Regions from separate parts of the Peribacillus sp. FSL E2-0218 genome, predicted to be linked through region 2. Evidence: riboswitches for the same ligand, from Rfam matches in the RefSeq annotation. Region 2 holds a riboswitch; the other holds the start of a gene.
The links. Region 2 has a riboswitch for glycine ahead of MHI53_RS03180 (amino acid permease). Riboswitches for the same ligand answer to the same signal wherever they lie in the genome.
Positions count from the first base shown of each region.

Region 1 (15,276 bases), 2.6 Mb from region 2:
CAGGAAAGCCGCTGTTAATGATTGTCATGACAGTGAACCAGCCAAATACGACCGCACTGCCGGCTGCAAATATGAATCCTAAGAAGTTTCTCTTTTTTAATGAGGTAAATACAGCAGCCACTCCCAATATAGCCACCAGTCCGAACACGACCATTAATATCATCGTAAAACCCCCTTTTTTCGTAATGCCAATCCTTAATAATATACCCAGAGGATGAAACAACTACCAAAAATATGTAGAAAAGAATGCATTTGTTAATATTTTAATATTTTTTCAATTATTTGTCGAGGCTTAAAGGCGAATCTCACCTGGCTAGCAGTGTTTTGGATTACCATGAACGGCATGATTTGGTGTAAGATGGAGGGAGAAAATCTTATTGGAGTGATGGAAATGAAATGGACACAAATTCCTCTTGGACCCCTGCAAACGAATTGCTATGTCGTTTCGGATGGAAATGATTGCATCATTTTCGATCCGGGTGAAGAGCCGCAGAAAATCATACAATATATACAAACAAAAAAGTTGAAGCCTTTGGCAATTTTATTGACGCATGCTCATTTTGACCATATCGGTGCTCTTGATGTTATTCGGGATCATTATGAAGTGCCTGCCTATCTTCATGAAAAAGAGGCCAAGTGGCTGCTTGATCCCGCATTGAACGGCTCGTTGAACTGGTTCCCAGAAAACCCGATGCGCATGAAGCCGGCTGATCATATTATAACAAATGAGCACGAGCTTGCGATTGGGGGATTCACTTTCGAAGTTTTCGAAACCCCCGGACACTCACCCGGCAGTGTTTCCTATTTTGCAAGGGATGAACGGCTGCTCTTTTCAGGAGACGTCTTGTTCCAAGGAAGCATCGGCAGGACTGATTTAATAGGCGGGAGCGAAGCGGTCCTGCTAAAAAGCATAGATTCGAAACTGCTGCCGCTTCCTGATGATACGATCGTTTTTCCGGGACATGGGCCAGTCACGACCATTTTAGATGAAAAGAATGACAATCCCTTCTTGAGATAACAATCCCTCAGGTGCCAGATGGCACCTGTTTTATTTTTCGTTCTTAAATGTGTGAATATTGAAAAAGGTCGCTCGCGGAATTATACTGAGTATATTTCAAGGAAAAACGAACACACGGAATTTTGAGCATGACTGTTGAAGAAGCACCCACCGGGAGGTTCAGTTCCTTAATGATCGCGGTTCAAGGAAGAGGAGGCGTTATGTTGAGACATCACTTGAAGGAAATGATTGAAAGCAGCCCGAAAAAGAGAATTTCCTATCATGACTACATGGCTGCCGCTTTATATGCCCCCACCATCGGCTACTATGCGAGCCCCAAAAAGAAAATCGGTTCTAGAGGGGATTTCTATACGTCGGGCAATGTCGGGGACGCATTTGGGAGGTCGCTTGCGAGATGGTTCGTTCATTTGATAAAAGTGTGCGGGATTTCCCCTAAAATCGTCGAAGTCGGTGCGGGGGACGGGAAGCTTGCTTACGACATCCTTGTCTATATAAAAGAAACCGAGCCGCTGATTTGGGACTCGCTGACGTATGTCCTGGTGGAAACGAGTCCCTACCACAAAAAGGCGCAACAAGAACGTATGGGGATGTTCAAACAAGCATTTTTTGCTTCAGGGGCAGAAGAATGGACAAGCATGGATGGAATCGTCTTTTCAAATGAATTTTTCGATGCATTGCCTGTCCATGTCATTGAAAAGGATGATGGGGCCCTAGTAGAGGTATTTGTCACGATTAAGGATGGCCATTTGCTGGAAGTGAAGGAACCTTTGTCAAACCCGGACATTCTTTCTTACCTTACAGAACGATCCGTGACATTACATGATAAGCAAAGGTATGAAATTCCGCTAAAGATGGTTGAGGAGTATGAAAAGATCGCTTCAAACATCGAATCGGGGATCCTTCTTACGATCGATTATGGTTATATTCAAAAGGAATGGATGGAACCTGCACATCATCAGGGAAGCCTAAGGGGCTATTATCAGCATGAAATGATTGGAGATGCCCTTATGTATCCAGGTGATATGGATTTGACGACACATATCCATTTTGACACATTAATGGATAGGGGAGAAAGAAATGGTTTAGGAACCTGCAAACTTTATCAGCAGCATGAATTCCTGCTTAAAACGGGAATTCTTCAGGAATTGAAGGAACACCAAGAAACGGATCCATTCTCAAAAACGGCAAAACGTAATCGTGCGATTCGGGGGTTAATCGTTCCAGGAGGGTTCAGTGAGCATTTCAGGGTGCTGGTTCAAACGAAGAATCTAGCTGTAACAGCAAAGGTTTTTCCTGAATGATGACATGTGAAAACCCATGAACCAAAATTCATGGGTTATGTATCATGCTTATTTCGTTCTTAATGGGCGGCACCAGGAGTCATCATAAATACGCTCCAGTACGAAAACCCTGCAAAGAAAATGGTAAGATAGGCGCCAAAAACATAAATATACATGCGCTCAGATAATTTCAAATAACTTAAAAGAACAAAAAAGATAGTTTGTGCGAAGAAAAGTAAAGACGTTTGATGCATATGGCCCAGATAAAAGAAAATAGCCATAATTCCTGTCCAAAAACCACATACCCTGAACATGCGTTCCATCCGAATCCCTCCTTTTTCTAGTCTTCTACATTCCAAATAATTATAAATGAAATTGTAAGGTAATGTAAAGGATGCCTTTTGTTTCTATGTGAGAACCGAAGCTTGATAAGAGCACGTGGAACAATCAGACATCATATTTTCCAGTTCCACAATATGGACATTTGTAAACAAGGCTTCGAACATTCCTTTTAAGAAGGAGTTGTGCATGGAGCAGATGATACTTGGCTCTACGGCGGTAACTTCCTTGAACGGACAATTGAAGATACGGAAGTGTATGTTATTTTCTTCTTCGCTTGCTTGAATTTCAGGCGAGAACCCCGCAATGGCAGCGGCATTTTTAAGCATGCCGACTTTTTCCGCAAAAGAAAGGCTGTCGACCGAGTTTAAGCTCATGGCTAGTTGCTGGTTGACCAATTCCTCGCCGAACACCTTTCCCGTATCATATAGCGCCTGTTTGCCTTGCTCCCCTAATGTCATCATCGTCTGGATGGCAATCCTTGAAAGCAGCTGATAGTCCCTATAGGGAAAATGCAGCTGAATGACTTTATCAGACAAGCGATAAAGCCTGCTTGGACGTCCGCCTTTCCCGGTTTTACGGGCTTCGGATGTCAGCATGTCAATATCTTCGAGTTTTGATAAATGCAGACGGGCGACATTTGGATGGATGCTGAATGAATCGGCAATTTGCTGTACCGTCACATCCCCATGATTGTTCACAATATATTGATATATATAATACCGAGTGGGATCTGCTAACACGTTCGTGATTTTTAACGTATGCTCCATTTTATCCTCCTGATTACCATAGTTTTACTTGTTTATTATAATACAGGCAGAAAAAAATGGAATAACAGAACTGGCAATCTCGCTTCAGATACAAAAAGTTCACATTTCCCCCGTTTTTTATCAAGCTAATTAATATACAATTATTGTACAAATGTTATACAATGATTCTGTAGATTAGTTATATATAAATTGTGGATGAGGGGTTGTGAATATGGAACGATTGACTTTCTTTTCGTATCCAAGCTGTACATCATGCCGAAAAACAAAAAAATGGTTAAAGGCCAATCATATTTCTTTCGAAGAGCGCCATTTATTCAGAGAAACGCCAACGGAAGCAGAATTAAAACGGATTCTGGCATTGACGACCGAGGGACTTGACGAACTACTGGCAACAAGAAGTGAAGCATATAAAGGCTTACATGTTAATATTGACGAAATGATGCTATTTGATGTAATCCAATTACTTACAAAAGAGCCAAGGCTATTGAGAAGGCCCATCCTCATCGATGGTGAAAAATTAGTGATCGGCCACAATGAAGATGCATTGAAAAATTTGGTTTCCAAAAAGCAGGATTTGAAAATGAGCATGTAAAAATCATTCTCGGAAATTTTTCGGGAATTTTTTTATTTGTAAGGAGGAAATTGTCGGTCGTTGTCGAATTTTAAAATCAAGAAAAATAGGAGGTGAAGATTGATTTGATATCGATAGAAAAAACGGCAGAAAAAATCCTGACTCGTGCCATTCGGTTATCGGCGACTGACATCCATATTTTTTTTCGCAGGGAGGGGCCGCTCATCCAATTCAGGATAGACAATAAGCTCGTACCGCAAGAAACAATATCATTCTTTGAAGCTGAAAGGCTTATAGCCCACTTGAAGTTCCTTGCCGCAATGGATATAGGCGAAAAAAGGAGGCCGCAAAGTGGCGCCATCACCATGAATTTAGCTGACCAAGTGGTAGGACTTCGCCTCTCCACACTCCCCACTGCCTATCTCGAAAGTCTGGTCATCCGCTTGATACCCCAACAGAATATCCTTCCGCTAGAACAATTATCCTTATTCCCGAATACCGCCCAAAAATTGATCGCGCTCCTGAAGCACTCCCATGGCATGCTCATTTTTACCGGCCCCACCGGCAGCGGGAAAACGACTACCCTATATTCCCTGCTTCATCATGCACGTGTGATGCTCAATCGAAATATCATTACACTTGAAGATCCGATTGAAAATGTGTCCGAAAAGGTGCTGCAAGTCCAAATCAATGAAAAGGCGGGCATTACCTATTCCGTCGGCCTAAAAGCTGTGCTTAGGCATGACCCGGACGTGATCATGGTGGGGGAAATCAGGGATTCGGAAACGGCGAAAATCGCGGTGCGTGCCGCATTGACCGGACATTTGATCCTGACGACGATGCATACAAGGGATGCACAAGGGGCCATCTCCAGGCTGCTTGAATTTGGTGCAAGCCTGCTTGAAATAGAACAAAGCTTGGTTGGCGTGACAGCTCAGCGTCTGGTTGAACTTCGCTGCCTTTCGTGTAACGGGGATTGTCCATCTGCTTGCGAACGGACGGATAGGACGAAAAGGGCGAGTGTGTATGAATTGCTTTTTGGGAAAAGCTTGGCCGACCTTTTCCAAACGATTAAGGATGAAAAGGGCGGCGCGTCTGTCAGCTATCGTAGATTAAAGGATGAAATTGGTAAAGCGGTTGCCATGGGTTTTGTCGGTACACAAGAATACGATCGGCTGGTATATCGTGATGACTAAAAGTAAATGGCAGTTGAAGGAACAAGCCGTCTTCGTTACGAAGCTAGGTGAATTATTAAGCCATGGCTATCCCTTGGCAGAAGCAATCCGTTTCCTCGAGTTTCAAGAATCCAAGAAGAAGGCGGGAGATTTCTCTAAAGCCTTACAAGATTTAAGGAATGGCTATCCCTTGCATCAAGTGCTGTCCCATCTAGATTTTCATCCACAACTTGTCAGTTATATCTTTTATGGAGAGCAGTACGGCGACCTTGATCGGGCGTTGAAAGAAGGCGGGGGATATTGGAAGAAAAGAACGGAAGATCTGGATAAAGTAAAAAAAATATTGGTTTACCCCATATTCCTGGCTTTTTTTGTAGGCATCGTGTTTTATATTCTCCAAAGTGTTCTCCTTCCCCAATTCCAGGCCATCTATTTAACGATGGATGTCGATCAAAATGCCATCCTGATTCTGTTGTCTGCATTTTCCTTCATTCTGCCTCTTCTTCCCTTCGTTTTGCTTTTCTTGATCCTATTCTCGTATCTGCTCAAGCTCTTTTGGTTCAACCGATTATGCCCTTTACGGCAGCGAACGATCCTGATGGGCATTCCGGTATTAGGGAACTTCATCAAATTATATGAAACCTATTTTTTTGCAAGCCAATTCAGCGGCATGCTTTCCGGTGGATTGTCCATTAACGAAAGCATTAAATTGTTCTCGATAAATCAGCAGCAGCCATTTTATCAAAAACTCTGCTCGATCATGAAGGATGACCTGACAGAAGGCCGTTCGCTTGAAATGATTTTTCGTGAATTGCCTTATTTTGATAAGAATTTGCCAGTGGTTGCAGCAAATGGACAAAAATACGGGAGGCTTGATGTGGAGCTATTGCATTACAGCCGTTTCTTGCTTGAGAGGATGGAAGAGAAAATGAACGTCACCCTAAAAATCCTCCAACCCCTTATGTTTTCGGTGATAGGTCTCCTGATCGTGTCGATTTATTTAGCGGTTTTGCTGCCGATGTTCTCATTGCTCGATGGGATTTAAGAATTTCATTATTGAAATGTGGAGGTGAAACTGCACAAAAACCATTCTGAGATCAGATGGTTTAAGGAGCAGGATGATATGAAGAAAGTTTTGGATGAAAGAGGTTTTACCCTAATTGAGATGCTTATTGTTTTACTAGTCATCTCGATACTTTTGATCATTACCATACCCAATATCACCAAGCATCAATCGACGATCCATACAAGAGGATGCGAAGCCTTCGTAAAGATGGCCCAAGCACAAGTGCAGGCATATGAGATTGACAATGCCAAGCTGCCTGGGAGCATAGATGAATTGGAAAGCCAAGGTTATCTTAAACAGACCACCTGTCCGAATGGAGATGAGATCAGCTTGGATAAAAAGGGGAAAATAACGATTGTTGAGTAGAAGAAAAGGAATGATTAAGCATGACAATGGGGGATTTACGATGTCGGAAACCCTAATTGTCCTTGTCATTTTTATACTGCTGCTTTCCATAACCCCCAATTTATATCCAAGCTTCAATAGAGGAATGGAAGAAAGGCTGTTCCTTTCCCAATTTCATGAGGATCTTTTCTATGCACAACAATATGCCATCAGCCATGAAGGGTTGATTTACCTGCATATCGATGATGTCAATAAGATATATACCGTTTCCTCATACAAAGAGGGTAAGATCCTGGAGCGAAGCATACCGGCGGATATCCACTTTTCAAGTGGCACTTTAGGGTTTAGCTTTTATTTTAATCAGAATGGAAATGTATCAAAAGCAGGAACATTGATGATTGAAACATCGAAGGGGAAGTACAAATTGGTTCTGAATATCGGCAAAGGGAGGTTCAGGATTGAGAAATTGTAAAGGGTATGTGTACCTTGAGCTGATGGCCGCCTTTTCTGTTTGTGCATTTTTGGCGCTCTCGATTTTACCGATCCTTGAGAATGTGATGACCGACCGCAAAAATATGATCATGAAGACGGAAGCCCACCATTTGTTGTATGAAAGGTTGACGGCGTTCATGGAAGGGGAGGTACAGGGCATGGAGCAGGAATTCATTATTCAAAAAAAATCCTACCGCATGATTTGGAAGGACGATGGAGATTCATCGGGAACTATTGAAGGATGTGTACGTTATGAAAATGCATCGGGAAAAGATGAGTCGATTTGTGATATTGCGGCAAAATGATGGCTTTACGATGATTGAAATGCTTTTTTCACTACTGATTTTGATGTTGATTTCTCTTTTTGTTGTGCAGCTTTTCTCCATCATCCAAACCCAGGTGGAGGCGGTTAATAAATTGCATCCTAAAGAGTGGGAGGTCTTCACCATGCAGATGCATCAGGAAATCCGGAGCTCCAAATCCCAGGTTGTAAGGGGGAGTGGATTATATTTAATGTCAGGTGATCAATTATCATCCATTGAACAATATGAAGATAAGGTTCGCAGGAGGGTCGATGGCAAGGGGCATGAAGTCATCCTGCAGAACATATCAAAATTTCAGGTGAAGAAGGATGGCAGCGTCATTGTCCTGGTTGTGACAGATAAGGCAGGGACTACTTTTAGCCGAAGCTTTCATCCATACTTTAAAGATGGGAACGAAGCGGATGAATAATCAAAAAGGAGTCGTTTTCCCGATGGTGCTGATTATAGCCAGTGTTTTCATCATGCTGATGATTTTAATGATCGATCAATTTATCATCGATAAAAGATTTTATAAAGAAGTGGAAGAATCGTTGGTGGCAGACCATCTTGTCCATCTAGCCGTTAAGGAAGTGACGGCAGGGTGGGAGGAGGATATGCCGGAAGTATTCCAAGGGGACATAACGTATCCAGATGGTGCGGTGCGGTATTCGTTGTTGAAGCATGACGGTCGATATGCATTTATCGAATTTTCCTCCACGACTAAAAATGATCGAGTGGGCAGGATCGTCATACAATATGATAAAGAGGCGGGGAGAGTGGTGGAATGGATCGAAAAACAGACTGGCTGACGCGTTCCGATTGGCGATCAACGAGATGCTGGCCGTGTTAAGAAAGGACGTCCAGGAATAAAAGTAGCAGCAATCGGGCATGCTTATCATAGGGTGATACCATATGTCTACTAACGCTTATATTAAATATCTGACGCAACAGTTTGTCGAATATTTTAATCTGACCAAAAAAGAACGAAGAGAAAAGCGCCGTCATAAAAAAGAGGATAAAAATCACGGGATGTCCCATTGGTTTGGCATTGTCCCTTTTGCGTTGACGATGTTTGTAAGGAAGAATATCAAAAAATGAAACAGATGTCCTTCATTGTACATGGACATCTCAAACTGTAGACAAACCCAAAAATGATAAGGGGTTTGTCTACAGTTATTTTGTTTGTATTGAAATTGAATTCATTCCACTCTGCATTTGAAATATAAGAGTGGATTCCAATTGCCCACAGGTAGAGATGTGTCCAATGACCATTCCGTTTCACTGTGGGCGCTCGCTTTCCGCGGGCGGTCCGTGAGCCTCCTCGTCTTTCAGCCTGCGGTGTCTCACGTGACACGCATTTCCCGCAGGAGTCTCGCACCCTCCGTTCCACTCCCATTTGTGTGCAAAATAAGCTGGAATTGCGATTGCGCACAGTTTTGATGATGTGTCCAATGATCGTTGTTTCACTGTGGGCGCTCGCTTTCCGCGGGCGGTCCGTGAGCCTCCTCGTCTTTCAGCCTGCGGTGTCTCACGTGACACGCATTTCCCGCAGGAGTCTCGCACCCTCCGTTCCACTCCCATTTGTGTGCAAAATAAGCTGGAATTGCGATTGCGCACAGTTTTGATGATGTGTCCAATGATCGTTGTTTCACTGCGAGTGCTCGCTTTCCGCGGGCGTTCCGTGAGCCTCCTCGTCTTTCAGCTGCGGTGTCTCACGTGACACGCATTTCCCGCAGGAGTCTCGCACCCTCCGTTCCACTCCCATTTGTGTGCAAAATAAGCTGGAATTGCGATTGCGATTGCGCACAGGTAGAGATTTGTCCAATGACCATTCCGTTTCACTGTGGGCACTTGCTTTCCGCGGACCGCATTTATCGCAGGAGGTCTATCCCAATGCGCGGTCTGAAAGGTAAAATAATCCCCCGTTAATGATCGATATTCGTATGTTGGGTTCATATTGGGCCTTGAGTGCCTCTTTTTCGGTAAAATAGCTATCACTTTTTTCGTCCATGTCCTTGTAAAAATGCTCCAACAGATTCAAGTCATCCTGCCAGCGTCTCATGGCTTCTTCCGCCCATGAATGGTCATCACCCTCGAAACTGGTCCTGATGTAAGTATCGAGTCTTGCCAATCCACTTTTAGGCATGATGAGCGGTGAAAGGGTAAAGGAGTAATCCGGGATCTTCGGGGTGACTTTGACTGGCTTGAGCCGGTTATGAAACCCTTCCATGATTTCTCCTGAAATGAGATTCAGGCCGATCGACATAAAGGTATCTTTTTTACGATCGCATTGATAAGATATTTTCACATTGAGTGTCAGCCAAGGAAATAACGGATGATTTCCGCCTTGAACCGGAGGGGTATCCTCAAAGAGTCTCGTATATCCGGCCAGCTTCTTCGTCGATTGGATAATCTGATGAAGGCGGGGGGAACCGAAATGAATCATTTCGCCCTTCAAATCCGCTGGGGCTAGAGCTGGGTCGGTTATGAAGGTGATTACTGCCGGGTTCGGGATCCCGCCTGTTTTTTCAAGATAGTGCCAATAGAAAGGGCGGTTCATTAATTCCTTATCCATGTCGATTGTCAGCTGAACGGTAAGGTGGGAGCCTCCATCGGCCAAAATTTCGCAATCATTGGCTTTAAAGTAAGTGTGTAAAAAATCATGAATTTCCTGTTGCTGCATGAACCTCACCTTCCTTCATGGCTTGTGCGAATTGAATTAACGACGAGAAATTATCCATCTTGATTTTCATTTCTCCCTCGGTTTTCGACTCGCCGACTACATCTATTAAATATTCCTCAATATTGCTGATGTCCAACTTGGTTAGGATATCATCCAATTCCCCAATCACCTTTTCAAACAAATTGATTTTTTCGTATAGTAATTTGAGGATATGCTCTTCGACCGTATTTTTCGTCGCAAAGTTATAAATCATGACATCTTCTTCCTGACCAAGCCGATGTATCCGCCCGATTCTTTGCTCAAGTCTCATCGGGTTCCAGGGCAGGTCGAAATTAATCAAGTGATGGCAAAACTGCAGGTTTATTCCTTCCCCTCCAGCTTCCGTAGCAATTAACACCTGTATGTTCTTTTGGAACAATTCCCGCATCCAGTCTTTCTTTCCTCGTTTGAAGCCGCCGCGAAATGGAACGGAAGAGATTCCGTTTTGCTGTAAATACCATTGTAAATAGAGCTGGGTGGCGCGGTATTCGGTGAAAATGATCACTTTATCATCGATTTTCTTGATCAGTTCCAGAGCCTTTTCGGCTTTAGAGTTCTGAACCGTTTCATTCACCTTTGTAAATAGTTCATCAAGCTTTGCCGTATAGTCGGGCGAAGGATCGTCATATTTAGCTTTCATATTTTTTAAAGTGTAATAGACTGCCTCCCTGCTTGAACAAGCTTCCCTTTGGAGGGTGAGAGCGGAAAAGGTGCTTCCCTTCGTTCCTTCTGTAATCGGCTTGAATTGTGAAACAGCATCATATAAGGCTTGTTCGGTGGGAGAAAACTCGATGGTGATGGTTTCCACATGCCTTTTTGTCCATTCGATCCCGGTATCGGCCCTCCGATTGCGAATCATGACCGTGTTTACGAGTTCCTTAAGATGTTCATCCTCGATAATGCCTCGGCCTTTTCCTTTATATTTTTCTGAAAAGAGTGAAGCATTCCCCAAATGCCCTGGTTTCAATAAGGAAACAAGGTGAAAGATTTCCTCGACTTTATTTTGGATGGGAGTTGCCGTCAGGAGCAGGCAAAATTTCTTTTTCAGATTTTGGACGAACTCGTAGTTCTTCGTTTTGTTGTTTTTTAGTTTATGGGCTTCGTCAATGATGATGAAGTCATATTCCTGATTGAAGATGATATCACGATGGGGAGCGCGTTTCGCCGTATCAATCGAAGATATGACGACATCGCAGGATTCCCAAACGTAGCTTTTCCTTTGGGCGACTGCCGGGATATGAAACTTCGTATTCAATTCAAATGCCCATTGTGAAACGAGGGAAGCGGGTACAAGGATCAATACTTTTTTGACAAGGCCTCGTATCATATATTCCTTTAAGATCAGCCCGGCTTCGATCGTTTTCCCGAGCCCCACCTCATCAGCTAATATGGCCTTCCCATTCATCTTTTCCACGACTTGTTTTGCTGCCTCCAATTGGTGGGGAAGCGGGGTTAGATGAGGCAGGTGCTTGGGTGCCTGTAATCCTTCAAAATCAGGGATGATGAGGTTTTCTTCCATTTGAACAGCCAGCTTATAAAGCTCCCAATTTCCCCATGGTCCGTCATTTTCAATTTTTTGCAGAAACTCGTCATTCCATTCTAAATTGGAGGATATATTGATTTTCATAGAAAAAACTCCCTCTTACATCATAATTTCCTTAATATAAGGTCAAAATCCGAACATTTCATATGTGAAATAAGAAAAATATTTATCTTCAAAAGATATTGCAGAGATAAGTTTCTTAGGGTAGGATATAAGTATATTTAGAAAATTCCAATTTTCCACGCTTGAAGTACTTTGATTTTGTGGTTCACGTTTCATTAGTATGGGCCATAGGCTCCCACTTTATCCAAGTTAACTGAAGATAAAAGAGGTGGCAGTGAAGTTATTCCATGAATGCCCAGGGATTACGAATGCCAGGGAGTGGTCCCTTGCATGGGTAAACCATTATATGCGGTTGAAGATAAGGGGAGAGACTACGGATGTAGCGCCGAAGGAGCAAACTTAGCAGTGAATCTCTCAGGCAAAAGAACTCTTATTGGACGCAACTCTGGAGAGCGCCGCCGATTGGACGGCCACCAAAGGGGAAAACCTATCATATAGGTAAACTTTCAGGTTTCAGGACAGAGAAAAAGCTCAAACGGGCTTTCTCTGTCCTTTTTTGTGCTTTTTCATATCAGGAATCACGAATGATTTTGAAGCTATTCGATCATGAAGCCTATTTAATCCAAAAATATCTGAGGGGGGTCATTTTTTGACCAATTTAAAAAGAACACCACTATTCGAGGTTTATCAGGAAAGCGGAGGCAAAACGATTGATTTTGGAGGCTGGGAACTGCCCGTCCAATTTTCGGGCATCAAGGATGAGCATGAAGCCGTTCGTGCAAAGGCGGGTTTATTCGATGTTTCGCATATGGGAGAGGTTGATGTAAAGGGTCCTGGAAGCCTTCCTTTTTTACAGAAGATGCTGACCAACGATGTATCGAAGCTGCAGCAGGGCGGGGCGCTATATACGGCAATGTGTTATGAAAACGGGGGGACGATTGATGACCTCATCGTTTATAAAATGGCGGAGGATGACTATTTGCTCGTGGTCAATGCAGCTAATACGGAAAAAGATTTTAACTGGCTGCAAGCAAATTGTCCGGAAGATGTCCAACTTACGAATGTATCAAGTGACTATACACAGCTAGCCCTTCAAGGACCGGCTGCAGAGAAGATATTGCAAAAACTGTCAGGTGACACGGATCTTAGTGAAATTGGCTTTTTCAAGTTCAAGGAAAACGTCATGATAAATGGGATCGCTACGATCGTTTCCCGTACCGGATATACAGGCGAAGATGGATTTGAGATATATAGCCGCAGTGAAAATGGTCCTTCCCTTTGGAAGGCGATTTTGGAAGCTGGGAAGGAAGAAGGAATTCAGCCGATTGGTTTGGGTGCCCGTGATACCCTGAGATTTGAAGCGAAACTGCCGTTATATGGACAGGAGCTATCAGCGGACATCACCCCGATAGAGGCGGGGATCGGTTTTGCGGTAAAAGTGGATAAGGAAACTGATTTTTTCGGGAAAGCTGTTCTTGCTGAACAAAAGGAAAAAGGGGCTCCTCGCAAGCTTGTTGGAATTGAAATGATTGACCGTGGCATTCCACGTCATGGTTATAAGGTATACAGCGGGGACCAAATCATTGGCGAGGTCACGACAGGCACCCAATCCCCTACATTGAAGAAAAATGTTGGGTTGGTACTTATCGACAAGGAATTTTCGGCGCTGGATGCAACTGTCGAAGTGGAGATCCGTTCGAAACGTTTGAAAGCCACTATCATACAAACACCTTTTTATAAAAAACCACGTAAATAGAGGGGAATGGTCATTAGATGAAACATCGTTATTTACCCATGACAGAACAAGATCAACAGGACATGCTGCAAGTGATAGGGGTACCCACGGTTGAAGAACTTTTCAAAGATATCCCTGAAAGTGTTCGCTTTCAAGGAGAATATGATATCAAACCAGCTAAATCGGAACCGGCCTTAATGAAGGAATTAGCGAGGCTTGCTTCCAGGAACGCGGATCTTAAAAGCTATGCTTCTTTCCTAGGAGCGGGTGTATATGACCATTATGCACCGGTCATCGTCGATCATGTTCTTTCCCGTTCGGAATTTTATACCGCGTATACACCTTACCAGCCAGAAATTTCACAAGGAGAGCTTCAAGCCATCTTTGAGTATCAAACAATGGTTTGTGAGTTGACGGGTATGGATGTGGCTAACTCCTCGATGTATGACGGGGGGACGGCGCTGGCTGAAGCTGCCATGCTTGCTTCTGGTCAGACACGCCGGAAGAAAATTCTCATTTCAGGAGCGGTACATCCTGAATCAAGAGAAGTGGTCAAGACATATGCGAAGGGGCAACGCGTGGAAGTGATCGAAGTACCTTATAAAGACGGCGTGACCGATGTGGCCGCTTTAAGGGAAATGGCCACTGAGGACATCGCTGGCGTGATCATCCAATATCCAAACTTCTTTGGTCGCATCGAGCCTTTGAAAGAAATGGAAGAAATCATCCATAATGCCAAGTCCATGTTTATCGTGTCCAGTAATCCTCTTGCATTGGGAGCTTTGGCATCGCCAGGCTCGCTTGGTGCGGATATCGTAACCGGAGATGCACAGCCCTTCGGAATCCCAGCAGCATTTGGCGGACCTCATTGTGGATATTTTGCCGTCACGAATAAACTGGTGCGAAAAGTGCCTGGCCGGCTCGTCGGTCAAACGGTTGACGAAGATGGCAAAAGAGGCTTCGTGCTGACGCTGCAAGCTCGCGAGCAGCATATACGCCGTGATAAGGCAACCTCCAACATATGCTCCAACCAAGCGTTGAATGCACTAGCGGCTTCCGTTGCGATGACCGCCCTTGGAAAAAAGGGTGTCAAGGAAATGGCTGTGCAAAATATTCAAAAGGCGCATTATGCGAAAAAAGCATTCATGCAAAAAGGAATAGAGATTGTGTTCGATGGTCCATCATTCAATGAATTCGTGATCAAACTTCCTGCTCCATTCTCGGAAGTCAATAAGAACCTATTCGAAAAAGGAATGATCGGCGGCTTCGATTTAGGCTCCGTTTATCCTGAACTGAATGGTCATATGCTTGTCGCCGTAACTGAACTTAGAACGAAAGAAGAAATCGATGCATTTGCGCAGGAATTGGGGGAGCAACATGAATAACCAAGATCAATCACTCATTTTTGAAATCAGTACACCCGGACGCATCGGATACAGCCTGCCGGAAATGGATGTGGAAGCTATTCCTCTTGAAGAAATTCTTCCAAACGGGTATATCCGTACAGAAGAAGCGGCGCTTCCCGAAGTGTCGGAGCTGGATATCATGCGTCACTATACAGCCCTCTCCAAGCGTAATCATGGCGTGGATTCGGGGTTTTACCCGCTAGGATCATGCACGATGAAATACAATCCGAAAATCAATGAAAATGTGGCACGTTATAACGGGTTTGCCCACATCCATCCATATCAAGACCCATCTACCGTCCAGGGAGCCCTGGAGCTGTTATTTGATTTGCAGGAGCATTTAACGGAAATCACAGGGATGGATCAAGTGACTTTGCAGCCTGCCGCAGGTGCCCACGGTGAATGGACCGGGTTGATGATGATCCGGGCCTTCCACGAGGCCAATGGCG
Region 1 covers NZ_CP150304.1:3,279,124-3,294,399, reverse strand. Annotated here, with positions in the region: gene MHI53_RS15840 (DUF2759 domain-containing protein) at 1-163, opposite strand, end outside; gene MHI53_RS15835 (MBL fold metallo-hydrolase) at 392-1,018, shown strand; gene MHI53_RS15830 (SAM-dependent methyltransferase) at 1,222-2,319, shown strand; gene MHI53_RS15825 (DUF2626 domain-containing protein) at 2,379-2,621, opposite strand; gene MHI53_RS15820 (helix-turn-helix domain-containing protein) at 2,706-3,407, opposite strand; gene MHI53_RS15815 (Spx/MgsR family RNA polymerase-binding regulatory protein) at 3,619-3,999, shown strand; gene comGA (competence type IV pilus ATPase ComGA) at 4,104-5,174, shown strand; gene comGB (competence type IV pilus assembly protein ComGB) at 5,167-6,198, shown strand; gene comGC (competence type IV pilus major pilin ComGC) at 6,277-6,585, shown strand; gene comGD (competence type IV pilus minor pilin ComGD) at 6,626-7,036, shown strand; gene MHI53_RS15790 (hypothetical protein) at 7,023-7,361, shown strand; gene comGF (competence type IV pilus minor pilin ComGF) at 7,309-7,788, shown strand; gene comGG (competence type IV pilus minor pilin ComGG) at 7,781-8,167, shown strand; gene MHI53_RS15775 (YqzE family protein) at 8,271-8,456, shown strand; gene MHI53_RS15770 (YqhG family protein) at 9,244-10,041, opposite strand; gene MHI53_RS15765 (SNF2-related protein) at 10,019-11,707, opposite strand; glycine riboswitch at 12,039-12,126, shown strand; gene gcvT (glycine cleavage system aminomethyltransferase GcvT) at 12,336-13,442, shown strand; gene gcvPA (aminomethyl-transferring glycine dehydrogenase subunit GcvPA) at 13,460-14,806, shown strand; gene gcvPB (aminomethyl-transferring glycine dehydrogenase subunit GcvPB) at 14,799-15,276, shown strand, end outside.
Region 1: linked by a shared signal. The riboswitch ahead of gcvT (glycine cleavage system aminomethyltransferase GcvT) and the one ahead of MHI53_RS03180 (amino acid permease) in region 2 are both predicted to bind glycine.

Region 2 (15,276 bases):
TAACGCTTCGGCTATTTGATAAGCCGAAACAATTTGCACAGCCGGGCTAATGATCCCTGCTGTATCACATGTAGCACCGCCACTCGGCACCTTCTTCAGGATGCATTGCAAACATGGTGTCCTGGCAGGAATGATCGTGTACGTGGCTCCGTAGCTTCCTACACATGAACCATAAATCCATGGAATGTTTAACTTATGTGAAAGATCATTTAAAATGAACCGAATGTCAAAATTGTCAGTCCCATCTATCATGACATCAACGCCGCGTAACAAGTCTTCCAAATTTCCCGGTCTTGCATCCAATACAAGCGCTTCGATTTCCACTTCTGAATTGATTTTCTTCAGATGCTGTCCGGCAGCTACCGCTTTTGGAATTTGTCCTTTTGCATCAGTTTCATTGTATAACTGCTGGCGCTGCAAATTACTCCATTCAACATAATCTCGATCAATAATTGTCAGCTTTCCGATACCTGCTCGCACTAAGGCTTCAGCACCGGCACTGCCCAATGCCCCAGCACCAACAATCAGTACATGCTTATTTCTGATTTCTTCCTGACCCTTCGGTCCTATCTGCTTGAACAGCTGTTGCCGTGAATAACGATCAATCAACGAACTCGCCTTCTTTCCCACGAATATCCTTTATTTTATCTCTCAAAGGTCCAACCCATATCGGCAGCACCCTTTCATCAACGCCGGAGCCTGGTGATGTTGAAGTTATTTTTCAATATTAATAACTTAGTATAATGAAAAATTCGTATCGCAATCATCATTCATGAAAGAAGTCCCCGCTTTTCCCACCCGTTTTTTGGACTAAAAATGTTTCCTTAATGACCATGGTTTTATCGACGGCTTTACACATATCATAAAAGGTAAGGGCAGCAACGGATACGGCAGTTAATGCTTCCATCTCGACTCCTGTTTTCTCATTGCAAATCACCGTAGCTCGGATGATCAGATCATAGCCTTTGTCACTTTTTTGATAATGGAAGGTAAAGTTACTTCCTTGCAGCATGATTGGATGGCACATCGGTATGATATCGGCTGTTTTTTTAGCAGCCATGATTCCGGCAATCTGTGCTATTTGGAGCGGATCGCCTTTTTTTATTAATTTGTTTTCAATCGCATCGAATAGTTCATTTGATAACGCAATCGTACTTTGAGCAATAGCTGTACGTGATGTAATTTCCTTTTGGGAAACATCGACCATCTTAGGTCTTCCTTCTTCATTCCAATGTGAAAAGTTGCTCATCATTTGCCTCCTTCGTATGTTAAGAAGCTATTTAAAGCGGAAGATGCTTTTATCCGCCAATATGAGACATCTCTACCTTTGAACTTCTTTTTGTACTTTCTCCACTTGCTCGTTCGTCAGAATAACGATCACCGCGATGATGCCAAATATCCGTGATTTTATCGGTAATCACCTCATCCGAATCTTCAGAGCGGAGCAAATGACGAAGATCATAACCATTTGATGCAAACAAACATGTATATAATTTTCCTTCAGCGGAAACCCGAGCCCTTGAACAGGTGGAACAAAATGAATCGGTGACAGAAGAGATGATTCCGATTTCTTGATCACCGTCCAAATAGCGATACCTTGTTGCCACTTCCCCTACATAATTCGGCTTGATTCGTTCAAGCGGCATAACTTTTCCAATTCGATCCAAAATGTCCTTTTTGGTCATTACCTCCGCCATTCTCCAACCATTAGAATTTCCTACATCCATATACTCGATGAAGCGAAGTGTATGTTTATTTTCTTTAAAATATCTTGCCATTGGTACGATATCTTGATCGTTTTTCCCTTTTTGGACGACCATATTCACTTTCACGTTCAACCCTGCGTCAGAAGCTGCCTGAATGCCTTCCAACACTCTCCCGACCTTGCTCCTGTTTCCATTTAACTGGGTGAAACGTTCATCATCCAAGGAATCAAGGCTGACTGTCACCCTTCTTAACCCAGCAGCAAATAAGAGGGGGGCAAATTTTTTAAGAAGAGATCCGTTCGTCGTAATGCCAATATCCTCTACTCCAGCAAGCGAATTCAGACGTTGAATCAATTCTGGAAGATCCTTGCGTAATAGTGGTTCTCCTCCTGTAATACGTATTTTCGTTACACCTAAAGAAACAAATATACGGGTCAATCGCTCCATTTCATCAAAAGACAGAATTTTATCCGAAGCTAAAAAAGGATAATCAGGCCCAAAGATTTCTTCTGGCATGCAATAGCGACAGCGAAAATTACAACGATCCGTGACAGATAGACGCAAGTCTTTCAACGGACGTTGTAATTTATCCAAGATAACTTCTTCCACAATCCTCAGCTCTCTTCCATAAGATTGAAAATCATATTATTCTTTACCTCATTTATAGAATTCGTTCTGGACATGTATATATATTAAATGATCGATTTCGAATAAAGCCTACTGTCGTAATTCCCAGGCCTTCTGCCAACTCTAGCGCCAATTCGGTTGGAGCGGATTTTGACAGAATTATTTCACAACCAATTTTTGCGACCTTCAATAAAATTTCCGAAGAAATCCTCCCGCTGAATACAATAATCTTATTTCCGATCGGGATGTCATTTTTCAAGCAGTAGCCGTATATTTTATCCAACGCATTATGCCTTCCTATATCCATTCGGCTAAGCATGAAATCTTCCACATCACATAAGGAGGCGTTATGGACCCCTCCTGTATCCTGAAAAATAGTAGCTGAATCTTGTAGGTTCCTCATCAAACGCAGGCAATCATCCGGGGAGATCTTCACCCGGATATCATCCATTTTCTTGGCGGTCAAAGCATCATTGACAAAAACGAACCCTTGCCTGCTCATCCCGCAGCAAGATGTAATGTAACGCTTGTTCTGGAAGCTTTGATAATAAGGATTCAGCTTATCAATTTTCACATGTACATACCCTTCTTTTTCTTGAAACCAAATGTCTTTAATCTCTTCATATTTTTTGATGATCCCTTCAGATGCCAAGTAGCCGATGACCATATCTTCAATGTATTCCGGTGTACAGACCATCGTAACGAATTCCTGTTCATTGATTTTTACCGTAACAGGATATTCTGTGACAATTACATCCTCGGCACGTTCAATATGCCCGTTCGCAAATTTCAGGATTTCCCTTTTCCCCACCGTTGGTTTCATATCATAAATCATCCTTAAAATTATATTCTTCTTAAAGAATTCCATACTTTTTCAGTGGCGTGATACATTGACCATTCTGCTATATTTACTGAAGCAGAATCAGTGCCTTAAGACTTGTTCTCTATGAATGAGGTCTTCAGCTAGGGACGTAAACATTTCTCCCGTAAGCGATTCTTCATCATATACATTGGAATGATTATTTTCCTCTCGCTTCGCAAAAGGTATTCTGGCAATGACTTCAGAATCAATCTGGCGGGCCAGCATATCACCGCCGCCCTTTCCGAAAAGGTAATTTCTAGAACCGTCTTGCTCTTCATAATAAGACATATTCTCCACGATACCCAGTACTTCATGTTTTGTATGTTTTGCCATGGCGCCTGCTCTGGAAGCAACATAAGAGGCGACATTATGCGGAGTCGTGACGATGATTTCCCTAGCCTGAGGAATCATCGCGGCTACATCAATCGCTACATCTCCCGTGCCCGGAGGTAAATCCAAAAGAAGATAATCCAATTCACCCCAGTGTGTATTCGCAAGGAAATTTTGAATCCATTTATTGAGCATCGGCCCTCTCCACATGACCGGATTGTTATTATCTGTAAAGAATCCCATCGACATAATTTTAACACCATTACTACTAACTGGAATGGCCGTTTTATCAAGCATGGTCGGTTTTTGTTTCACATCCATCATGGCTGGAATACTGAATCCATATATATCAGCATCTAAAATGCCTACTTTTTTACCCATACGAACCAAGGCCGTGGCAAGGTTCACGGTCACCGTCGATTTCCCCACGCCCCCTTTCCCGCTCGTCACAGCAATGAATTGAACTCCTGAATCCGGCCGCAGCATGTTGGGCATCCCCGTCTCTGTTGAAGCATTTTGTTTCAAGGTTTTCGTCAATGCAGCACGTTCTTCTGGTGTCATGGAACCAAAGGTCAATGACACTTCTGAGGCGCCTATCCCTTTAAGGGAATTTTCGACATCCTCTTTGATTCTTGCCTTTAAAGGACATCCGGAAATCGTTAATACCACTTCAAGTTCGACATTTGCACCGTTTATTTCAACATTTTTTACCATATTTAAATCCACGATACTTTTATGCAATTCGGGATCTTCGACGTGTTTCAGTGCTTTCATAACTTCTTCGTGCGTCAGCATTCCTATCACTCCATTTTTAATATTAGCGTCATTATCATTATGGCCAAACGATTTTTGGAAAAAGATTCAAACATATGAATATCAATTAAGAAAGGAGGGAAACAAAAAAGCCCATCATAAAATAAATTGTGTACAAGTTCATACACAGCCTATTTTATGACGGGCTAATGACTAAGCAGCTTTACCTACCAGTTATCCATCTCATCACGTAAAATAAATATAAAAATCAGGATATAAAGGCAACTTGCGGTTACCCAATATCAATGAATTTGTAATTTCATTATAATACTTTCGATCTATAAGCTCAATAACAAATTATGTACATTATTATCTGGATTTTCTTAATTCCATTCCTTTGGTGATTACACCTGAATTACAAACCCATGCTTCAGGCAGACATCAAACAAGCCCACTCCCTTTTAGAAGAGTGGGCTTTTATTGACTTATCCTAAATATCGTCATCCTGTAAAGGCGTTCGTTTATCCATTTTCAGCAAGTAATAGCTTGCTGCGACCAAGGCGAGGAAAATGATCCCGACAAGCAGGGAAATCCGGGTGCTCGGATTGATCCACATACCGACAAGAACCATCAGTAAAAAGGCGATCGTCGCATAGTTGCTGAAAGGGGCCAATGGCATTTTGAAGGGATGTTTCTCCATTTCAGCGGCATTTACCTTTCTGAATTTCAGCTCACTGATGAGCAGGACAAACCATGGGATCATCCCAGGTAAAACACTTGCACTGTACACATAAAGGAATACTTGAGGCGGTGCAAGGTAGTTCAGGATAACGCCGATGCCCAAACCTAATAGGACGGCAATCGTACAATAGGCCGGTACGCCACTTTTCGATACTTTTGCAAAGATTTTTGGTGCTTGTCCGTTTTGGGCTAGCGTGTAAAGCATTCTCCCTGCACTGAAAATCCCGCTGTTGCAGCCAGACATCGCTGCCGTGATCACGACAAAGTTAATGATTCCTGCCGCTGCCGTGATACCTATCTTTGCAAAGGTTGAAACGAATGGACTGCCTATCTCATCCAGTTGATTCCAAGGAAAGACCGTTACGATGACGAAAATGGCGCCGATATAAAAAATTAAAATGCGCCATATGATTGACTGAATTGCTTTTGTAACCGTCTTCGTAGGATCTTTTGCTTCACCGGCCGTGATGCCGATGAGCTCAACTCCTTGGTAGGAAGCTACGACTAGGGAAAGCGCAAAGAAAAACCCTTTCCAGCCTCCAGTGAAGAAGCCGCCGTTTGACCATAGATTTGATAACCCAATGGCATCCCCTCCATTTCCGATTCCGAAGAAAATGAGGCCGATACCAGCAATGATCATCAGTACAATCGTAATGATTTTTATGAGTGCGAACCAAAATTCGAATTCACCGAAAGATTTTACGGATATGAGGTTGGCAGCCCCCAAAATGATCATGGCAACAACACCTGGAATCCAAGCAGGGAACTCAGGGAACCAGTACTGCATATACAAGCCAACGGCAATGATCTCGGACATCCCGACGATTACCCATTGAAACCAGTTGCTCCAAGCAGTCATATAACCTGCCAATGGATGAATATAGCTGCTCGCAAAGGTTGCGAAAGAACCTGTAGTCGGCTCCATATAAAGCATTTCCCCCATGGAACGCATGATGAAAAAAATAAAAATACCTGCGATGGCATAAGCAAGCATTACGGAGGGTCCAGTCCATTTGATCGTGCTCGCCGATCCCATGAATAACCCGACCCCGATGGTTCCGCCCAAGGCTATCATTTGAATGTGACGTGCCTCCAGCCCTCTCTTCAATTCCTTGTTTGACATGATTGATTCCTCCAGGTGCTTTTTCTATGCTCACACTAACTGACACTCTATTGATCTCATTTCGTTTAAATATTGTATAACACTTCAATTTCATTTTCTTATCTTATAATAGTAAATATTCAGTAAAAATACAAATGTATTTTTGAAGAAAACAGCTGGCAAAAATATCTTTTCAATTTCCCCACCCTAAAACTATCATTTTAAAAAAATGTTAGTCGATATTTCATGATAGTGATTATCCAAAAGTGGCAGGTTTTCTTGGAGCTCGTTTCAATGTCCGGTTATAAATCATGATCTTAAAACTGCACTCAAGCTCCTGCCGATACGAAAAATAATTTGTTGACCGAGGGGGTAATAAATGTTAGAATTCGAATATTATTTTATAAGCATAATGAATGGTTTATCGTGAAGGCACCCCCTTCACCGACAAACATTTGCTGACAACCGCATACAAGCAAGCGATGAATGCTATGGATGACACTATAGCAGGAGCAGCTTCTGGAGAGACTGTACAAGATGCAGCGCCGAAGGATTCACAATCTCAGGCAAAAGGACAGAAGAGTAACGAATGATAAATTGTTATTCTGACCTTTTAAGAGATTGGTATTTTCCAATCTCTTTTTTTAATGTTCACTTTTGTGAAGGAATGTAAAAAACAAGGCGAAATTTCACGTCCCTCTCTCCAATACCGTGCCGGCTTGAAATAATTTTCCACTACTACTATGAAAAGATGGGGGCTTACGGAATGGCTAAACAGGAGTTAAAAAGAGATTTACAAAATCGTCATGTTCAATTAATCGCAATAGGAGGAACGATCGGAACCGGTTTATTTTTGGGATCTGGAAAAGCCATTCAATTGGCAGGTCCATCCATCATCTTTTCGTATCTAATCATAGGTATAGCCTTGTTTTTTGTCATGAGGGCTTTAGGTGAGCTGCTCTTATCCAACGCAGGTTATACATCATTCACCGAATTCGCTACCGAATATGTCGGCCCTTGGGCTGGATTCGTGACCGGATGGACCTATTGGTTTTGTTGGATCATGACCGCAATGGCCGATATCATTGCCGTCGGTGTCTATATGCAATACTGGTTCGATATCCCTCAATGGATTCCGGCTCTCCTATGCCTTGTCATTTTGTTAGGATTGAACCTATTGACCGTCAAGCTATTTGGCGAATTGGAATTTTGGTTTGCCATCATTAAGGTGATCACGATCATCGCCATGATCATCGCAGGAATCATTTTGTTGATCATCGGCTTCAAGACAAGCACGGGTACGGTTTCCGTAACGAATTTATGGAGCCATGGGGGCATGTTCCCCAATGGCATTTCCGGTTTCCTTTTGTCTTTACAATTGGTCGTCTTCTCCTTTGTCGGTGTCGAATTGGTTGGGGTATCTGCAGCGGAAACGGCGAACCCCAGGAAAAACATTCCGTCTGCCATCAATAAAATCCCTGTCCGGATTTTATTGTTCTATGTAGGAGCCCTATTCGTCATCCTGGTTGTGAACCCTTGGACGCAACTGGATGCAACGAGCAGCCCATTTGTTGAAGTTTTTGCGTTAATCGGCATTCCTGTCGCTGCTGGAATCATCAATTTCGTTGTGTTGACATCTGCCGCCTCCGCATGCAACAGCGGATTATTTTCAACGAGCCGCATTCTCTATACGTTAAGCAGGAATGGCGAAGCCTCTGCCAAACTGGCCCATTTAAATAAACAGGCTGTTCCAAGCAATGCCTTATTCACATCGACGATCGTTGTCTCATTGGGGGCTTTGTTAAGCAAACTGATACCGGAACAGGCCTTTACCGTCGTGACCACGATCAGTGCCATCTGTTTCATTTGGGTATGGAGCATCATCTTGATCTCCCATATCATATATACGAAAACACGGCCTGACTTAAGAGCCAAATCGACTTTCAGGGCACCCTTGACACCCTTCATCAATTACCTGATCCTAGGTTTATTCGCGTTCATCCTGCTCGTCATGCTATTCGCTGAGGCTACACGACTCTCACTGTTGATGACGCCGATCTGGTTCATCGTCTTGGCGATGCTTTACAAATATAAAAAACGATAACGAAAAGGATGAAGCCTTGGACTCATTGGAGCTCAAGGTTCAATCGTCCCTTGACAGTGCCACATAAATATATAAGCGTCCACATTAAATTTTATATCAAAATAGTGTAAGCTATATATCATCGGCCGATTGCCTAAAAAAGATGGCAGACGCTTCACTTTATATAAAACGGAGGGGTTTGTTTAATGAAGATGATCTATATCCTTACACTAGTACCTTTTATAGGCATACTAGGATTCCTGCCTTTTGTGAATAGAATAGAGCCATATGTATGGGGACTGCCCTTCAATATGTTCTGGATGTCGATGTGGGTTGTCCTTACATCGGTGATCTTGGGCATCATGTATAAGCTGGATCCAAGGAATCGCGAAGGTGACCAGGAATGAAGAGCTCCCTTTTCATTATTTTAGCATTTTTACTTTTAGCCATATTTCTAGGCATTCGCTCCTCCAAAGGAAAAGACATGAACCTCGAGCAATGGACGGTCGGCGGACGCGGGTTCGGGGCGATCTTCGTCTTTTTATTGATGGCTGGGGAAATCTATACGACCTTCTCCTTTCTTGGCGGCAGCGGCTGGGCCTACGGCAAAGGTGCCCCCGCCTTATATGTTCTCATATACATCACATTGTCTTACGTATTATCCTATTGGCTCCTTCCTGAAATATGGAAATATGCCAAAGAAAATAAACTGATGTCCCAATCCGACTTTTTTGTTAGCAAATATCAAAGTCCCGTCCTCGGCATACTGGCGGCGATTGTCGGTGTGGTTTCGATGATTCCAGTGATCGTCGTGCAGCTGAAGGGTTTGGGGATCATTGTATCCGAAGCATCTTATGGTGGCATTTCCATGTCTGCGGCGGTTTGGATGGGAGCCATCAGCCTAACCATTTATGTCATGATATCCGGCATACACGGATCTGTCTGGACTGCCGTCATTAAAGATACCTTGATGATTGCCATCATAGGCTTCTTGGGCATTTATTTGCCCATTCATTACTTTGGCGGTTTTCAACCGATGTTCGAAGCAGTCAATGCAGCCAAGCCCGGTTTTCTGAAGCTTCCTGACGAAGGGCTTAGCGTATCATGGTTCATCTCCACGGTAACCTTGCTCGTGTTCGGTTTCTATATGTGGCCGCAAGTTTTCAGTGCGGTATATTCAGCGCGCAGCGGGAAGATCTTTCGAAAGAATGCCATCATCAGCCCCATTTATACACTCATGTTACTATTCGTGTTTTTCGTGGGGTTCACAGCCATATTGAAAGTGCCCGGGCTCGTTGGTGCAGATGCCGACCTCTCCTTGCTCCGCCTTTCGATCGAGACCTTCGATCCATGGTTCATCGGCATAATCGGCGGAGCGGGGTTGCTGACCGCATTGGTTCCGGGATCGATGCTATTGATGAGTGTCGCTACGCTGCTCGCGAAAAACGTCTATAAGGAAATTGCCCCGGCGGCATCCGATAGGCACATTGTAAGATTGGCAAAATTCCTTGTGCCCGCCATAGCCCTTATCGCCGTCTACTTTACCTTGAACGGAGGCGATACGATGTCAGCACTGATTCTCATGGGATACAGTTTCATTACACAGCTCTTCCCGTCCCTTCTCTTTAGTTTGAAAAAGAATAATCCCATCAATAAATATGGTGCAATTGCCGGCATCATCAGTGGGTTGGCCATCGTCACCTGCATTACGGTCAGTCATTCGACAATTGGAACCTTGTTTCCATCCTTGCCGCAAGCGGCGAAAGATTTGAATGTCGGAATCATTGCCTTGGCGGTCAATTTCCTGGTGATGTTCCTAGTAAGCCTTGCTTTCAGTAAGAGGTCCATGCAGGCAGAACCTAATATTAACAAGATTTGAAGCAACTACTAGCAAATATGACACGAAAGGCTCAGTCACAAAGACTGGGCCTTAGACTGTACTATAAACGTTCCTTATAAAGGCTAAGTTGAACTGGATGCCCACGGCTGACCAAAAGGCTTCTATCAAAATGTTAAAACTGAGTGGATTGGAACGGCCTAAACAATATACCCCGAAGCGCAGACAGTCCTTGATCATTACCCTTACCCCACATCTTGCTTGATAACTTCAATAATCGATCAAGGCCTTCCTTCGGTCATTTAAAGCGTTGATTTTTTCGTTATATTGCTGCATCTCTCCTTCTAGTTTTTGTTTTCTATCCACTACCATCCTCGATACTTCTTTTGGGCTCGGTCCGCCCTGGATGCTCCTTATCTCGACAAAGTATTCGGGAGAGATGATTTTTTTCCATTTGTCTTCTGCTATATGAACTGAAACGAATTCATTTATCATCTTGTTAATGTCCTTGGTGTCCCAGTCATATAGCTCTTTTCCTTCGCTTAACGAACGTTTTGCGATATGACTGGCTATCGAGTGGGCTTTTCTGAAGGATATCTTGTGCTCCCTTGAGAGCGTATCCGCCAATTCAGTAACGGTTATACTGGATTTTGCCGCCATTCCCTTCGTATGTCCTTCATTTACTTTCAAAGTGGCGATGACGGCATACATAAGCTTCATGACACGGCCCGCATTCGAAAAAGCCCGGTATAAATGCGGCTGTAAATCATCTTCCGTATCGACGATATCCCCAAATGGCGTATTGTGGATCATATTCATGGCAGCTAGGGCATCCCCATACGCACTGCTTGCAATCGACCGGGAATGTTCAATGGAGACAGGATTCCTTTTTTGCGGCATGATGCTGCTTACTTGGACATAGGGATCTGCCACATGAAATGTACCAAATTCCCTTGTCACATGCTGCAGGAAATCCTGAATCCATCTTCCGGCATCAACCATGCACGTCATGATCGCCGTCGCGGTTTCCACCAAATAATCGGCACCGGCGATCGAGTCATAGGAATTTTCAATAATCGAATCGAAGCCAAGCAGTTCGGCAGTCCGATCCCGGCTGATCGGAAAGCCGGTCGTGGTCAATGCAGCGGCACCAAGGGGAGACTGATTCACCGTTTCGTATGCTGCCCATAGCCTGCCTGAATCTCTTTGAAGAACATCATGAATGGCCAGAAAGTAGTGGCCTAATGTTGTCGGTTGGGCAGGCTGAGTATGCGTGTAGCCGGTTATATAAGTTTCTACATGCTTCTCTGCCTGCACGAGGAATACTTCTCGCAATTGATCCACATGACCAATCAGTTGGAGAAGGCGGCCTCTTAATACGAGCCTGTACATCGCGACCCCCATATCATTGCGACTGCGGCCGATATGGATTTTACCCGCCAGCTCATGGCCGATTTCCTCTCCGATTTTTGCCTCCATCATGAAAAATAAGTCTTCGAATTGCGGTTGATAGTTCAGCACGCCGAGTTCTGTTTGAGCCACTTTCCGAATGCCCTCCAACATGATGGTCGCTTCACTTTCCATAATGATCTTTTGCTCTGCAAGCATGATGACATGTGCCCGATGAATATCGAACATGGCATGAAATAAGTAATCTCTTTGATCATTAAAAACAGGCATCAGAAGCTCTTCCGCATATGTTTTTCCAGGAAAAGCACTGCCTTCATTTTTGATAAATTCATCAAGCTTACCCATCTTTGAACCTCCGATTTATAAAGCTTTTTCCGCTTTGATTCCAAAAAACTTGTTCGAAATGAAAAGCACGATAACAATAAGCGTGATCTGTACCATCCCATAGGCAGCGGCCTGCCCCATATTGAACATCCGCAGCTGATTCATGATTTCAATGGATATCGGCCGATTGGAAATCGTATACAGCAGCACCGACGTTGGAAATTCCCCGACTGACTCGATGAATGCCAATAATGTCCCTGCCAACACTCCAGGCATGATGATCGGCAAAATGACCTTTCTGAAGGTATAAAACCACTTCGCTCCCAGGTTCCTGGCCGCTTCCTCGATCGAGTCATCCAGCTGCTCCAAAACGGCGTTCGTCGAACGCACAACAAGTGGGATATGCCGGATGAAATAGGCAAGCGGCAATATCCAGAAGCTCCCCACCAATATTTGACCAAAAGAAAACACGCTCGGTTCATTAAAGGCGAATATCAGGTTCATCCCGATGACCGTTGCCGGCAAGGCCCAGGGAATCATGACCAAAATATCCATAATGCTTTTCCCGACGAATTTCCGTTTAACAAGGACATAGGAAGTGATCACACCGAATACTAGATTTGCCAGTGTGGCAATAACGGCCATCAGCAAACTATTTTGGAGCGGTTTGAAGATATTGGGATCTTCGAATAATAGGCGGTAATTTTCGATATTGAATACGGATGGATACGTTTGAAATGTCCAGGTTCCATCCGGTACAAGTGAAAGCAATAAAATCGTGAAGTGGGGCAAAAGCAGGATGATCACGCCGATGATGCCCGTTATAACCAGCGCCCACTTCATAAGCGGGTTTTTCACTTCACTTCTATGTGCCCCAATCCCTTTCGAGGCGATGCGGTAGTCCTTCCTATTCTGATACCATCGCATGAACAATAGGAAGGAAATTGAAACGATGGTCAGAATGACAGATTGAGTTGCAGCCATCTCCATATCACCATTAAGCTTCGAAAAATAGATTTGCAGGCTCAGAACCCGGTACCCGCCAGCCAATAAAAACGGGGCACTGAAGGAGGCCATTGAAATCATGAAAACAAGCAAAGAAGCGGCAACGATGGCGGGCGTCAACAGTGGAAAGGTCACTTGCCAAAATACCTTGAATTTACCAGCTCCAAGGTTATGAGCGGCTTCTTCCAATGACGGATCGATTTTATGGATTGCAGCGGAGACAGTCATATAAAAATAGACATACATTGTATAGGCATGGACGATCAAGATTCCCGAGAGCCCGCCGATTTTGAAAGGCACTTGCTCGAGGCCGAACAGATCCTTGATGATATTCGGAATCAATCCCGATTCTCCATATAAAAACAGGAAGGCCATGACCCCGACCAATGATGGCAAAACGATCGGCAATATCGCTGCAGATGAAAAGAAGCTTCTGCCTGGAAAGTCATACCGATTAAAAATGAATGCGAGCGGAATGCCTATCATCGCACTGACCACTACACTCAAACCGGAGATATAAACGGAATTCCAAAGCGCCTCCAGGTTCGTCTTCGATTCCTGTACGAAGAAGTCTTGGTAATTACCGAGCGATGCTGCCCCATCTTTTTGCAGGCTTTCGATGAAAGTCCTTAATGAAGGATAAAGAACATATGCCGCGAGCACCAATACAACTGGGATAAGCAGCCAAACTGTCAATCTCGTATCGCGATTTTTAATCATGGAGCATCACCGCTTATAATCGGAATGAGCCGAAGCCGTTTCTGTGGTAGTTGAACATGCACTTCCTTCCCTTGATAAAAGTGTCTAAATTCATGAGTATTCAAGACATCCACTCTCAGGAACACGTTTTGAACAGCTACGGTGATAGTAACCACAGAACCAAAAAATTGGACGGAATCGATTTTCCCTTTAAAGCTATTCACTCCTTCTTCTGCCACATCCAAAATCCGGATGGCTTCGGGACGAATCGAAACGGCAAGGTCCTTATCCGTCCGCAAAATGGGCTCTCCCTCTCCAGCGTGATTGGGAACATCAATCGTAATCGGATGATCAACGTTTTTAAGCGTGACCACTACATTCTCTTGCTGCACACTTTTGACTTGAACGGGTAAAAGGTTACTTTCACCTATAAAACCAGCCACAAAATCATTGGCCGGCTGATTATAAATTTCTGCCGGCGTACCGACCTGATGACATACACCATAATTGAACACAGCAATCCGATCACTCATCGATAATGCTTCAGCTTGATCATGCGTGACATAAATGGTGGTGATTTTATAATCTCGCTGAAGCCTTAATATCTCCCCCCTCATTTCATCACGAAGCTTGGCGTCCAAATTACTTAATGGTTCATCCAGCAGCAATATTTCCGGTTCGATCACCAGTGCTCTCGCAAGGGCCACCCGCTGCTGCTGACCGCCGCTTAACTGGCTCACTTGGCGGTTTGGGTAGCTCTCAAGCCTGACTTTTTGGAGAGCATCCAGCACTCTCGTCTTTAACTCCGACGATGGGATTTTTCTAACACGCAGGCCAAATGCCACATTTTCAAAAACAGTCATATGGGGAAAGAGAGCATAGTTTTGAAATACCATGCCTGTATTTCTTTTTTCCGGCGGTACGCGCGTCATATCTTTGTCGCTAAAGCGGACGATGCCTTTCGTAGGATAATAAAAGCCGGCAATCATCCGAAGCGTCGTCGTTTTACCGCAGCCGCTCGGTCCAAGAAAGGTAAAAAATTCTCCTTCGTTGATTTCCAGGTTTAAATGGTCAACAGCTATCGTTTTTCCGAAGGCTTTTTGGACATTTTCCATTTTTATTGAAGCCATCCAACGACACTTCCTTATTCTTTAATTTCCTTATCCCCACTTATAATGTTTTCGTCCCAATATTTCATCCACTCATCACCTTTTTCTTGGAAAACATCCCAATCAATATCCATCGCTTTGATTTTTGTGCTCGTAATCCATTCTGGTAAATCCGGTACATCACTTCTTGTCGGGATCCGATAAAATTCTTCGGCTAGATTTTTTGCCGCTTCCTTCGAATTGACGAACTCATAAAACGCTTCGGCCGCTTTCGGATGCTTGGCACCTTCCACGATGGCAATTCCTTCGGTCAGTACCGGCGTCCCGCTTTCCGGAATGACGAACTCGAACGGATACTTTTTATTTTCTTTCAGCATGACGACATCCGGCATGGCCCATACGGAAAGGGAGCCCTCTCCTTTGGCTATCTTGTTATACATCAATTCCGGATTTGCTGAATATTCCTTTGTGTTTTGGTCGAGTTTCTTTAACCAGTCATATCCTTCTTTTGGATCCTTCGCATCTTTATACGTACGATAGATCATCGAAGAAAAGATGGTCCTCATCGTACCTGAGGCTAACGGATAGCGGATGATGATTTCGTCTTTCCACTTCGGATCGAGCAATTCATCCCAATCTTGCGGAACTTCATCCTTTGAAAGCTCGTTGCTGTTATACATGATCACTT
Region 2 covers NZ_CP150304.1:663,155-678,430, reverse strand. Annotated here, with positions in the region: gene MHI53_RS03210 (MoeB/ThiF family adenylyltransferase) at 1-609, opposite strand, end outside; gene moaC (cyclic pyranopterin monophosphate synthase MoaC) at 767-1,249, opposite strand; gene moaA (GTP 3',8-cyclase MoaA) at 1,299-2,315, opposite strand; gene fdhD (formate dehydrogenase accessory sulfurtransferase FdhD) at 2,368-3,156, opposite strand; gene MHI53_RS03190 (P-loop NTPase) at 3,256-4,320, opposite strand; gene MHI53_RS03185 (amino acid permease) at 4,769-6,142, opposite strand; glycine riboswitch at 6,631-6,709, shown strand; gene MHI53_RS03180 (amino acid permease) at 6,888-8,225, shown strand; gene MHI53_RS03175 (DUF3311 domain-containing protein) at 8,411-8,611, shown strand; gene MHI53_RS03170 (sodium:solute symporter) at 8,608-10,083, shown strand; gene argH (argininosuccinate lyase) at 10,312-11,796, opposite strand; gene MHI53_RS03160 (iron ABC transporter permease) at 11,812-13,500, opposite strand; gene MHI53_RS03155 (ABC transporter ATP-binding protein) at 13,497-14,609, opposite strand; gene MHI53_RS03150 (extracellular solute-binding protein) at 14,624-15,276, opposite strand, start outside.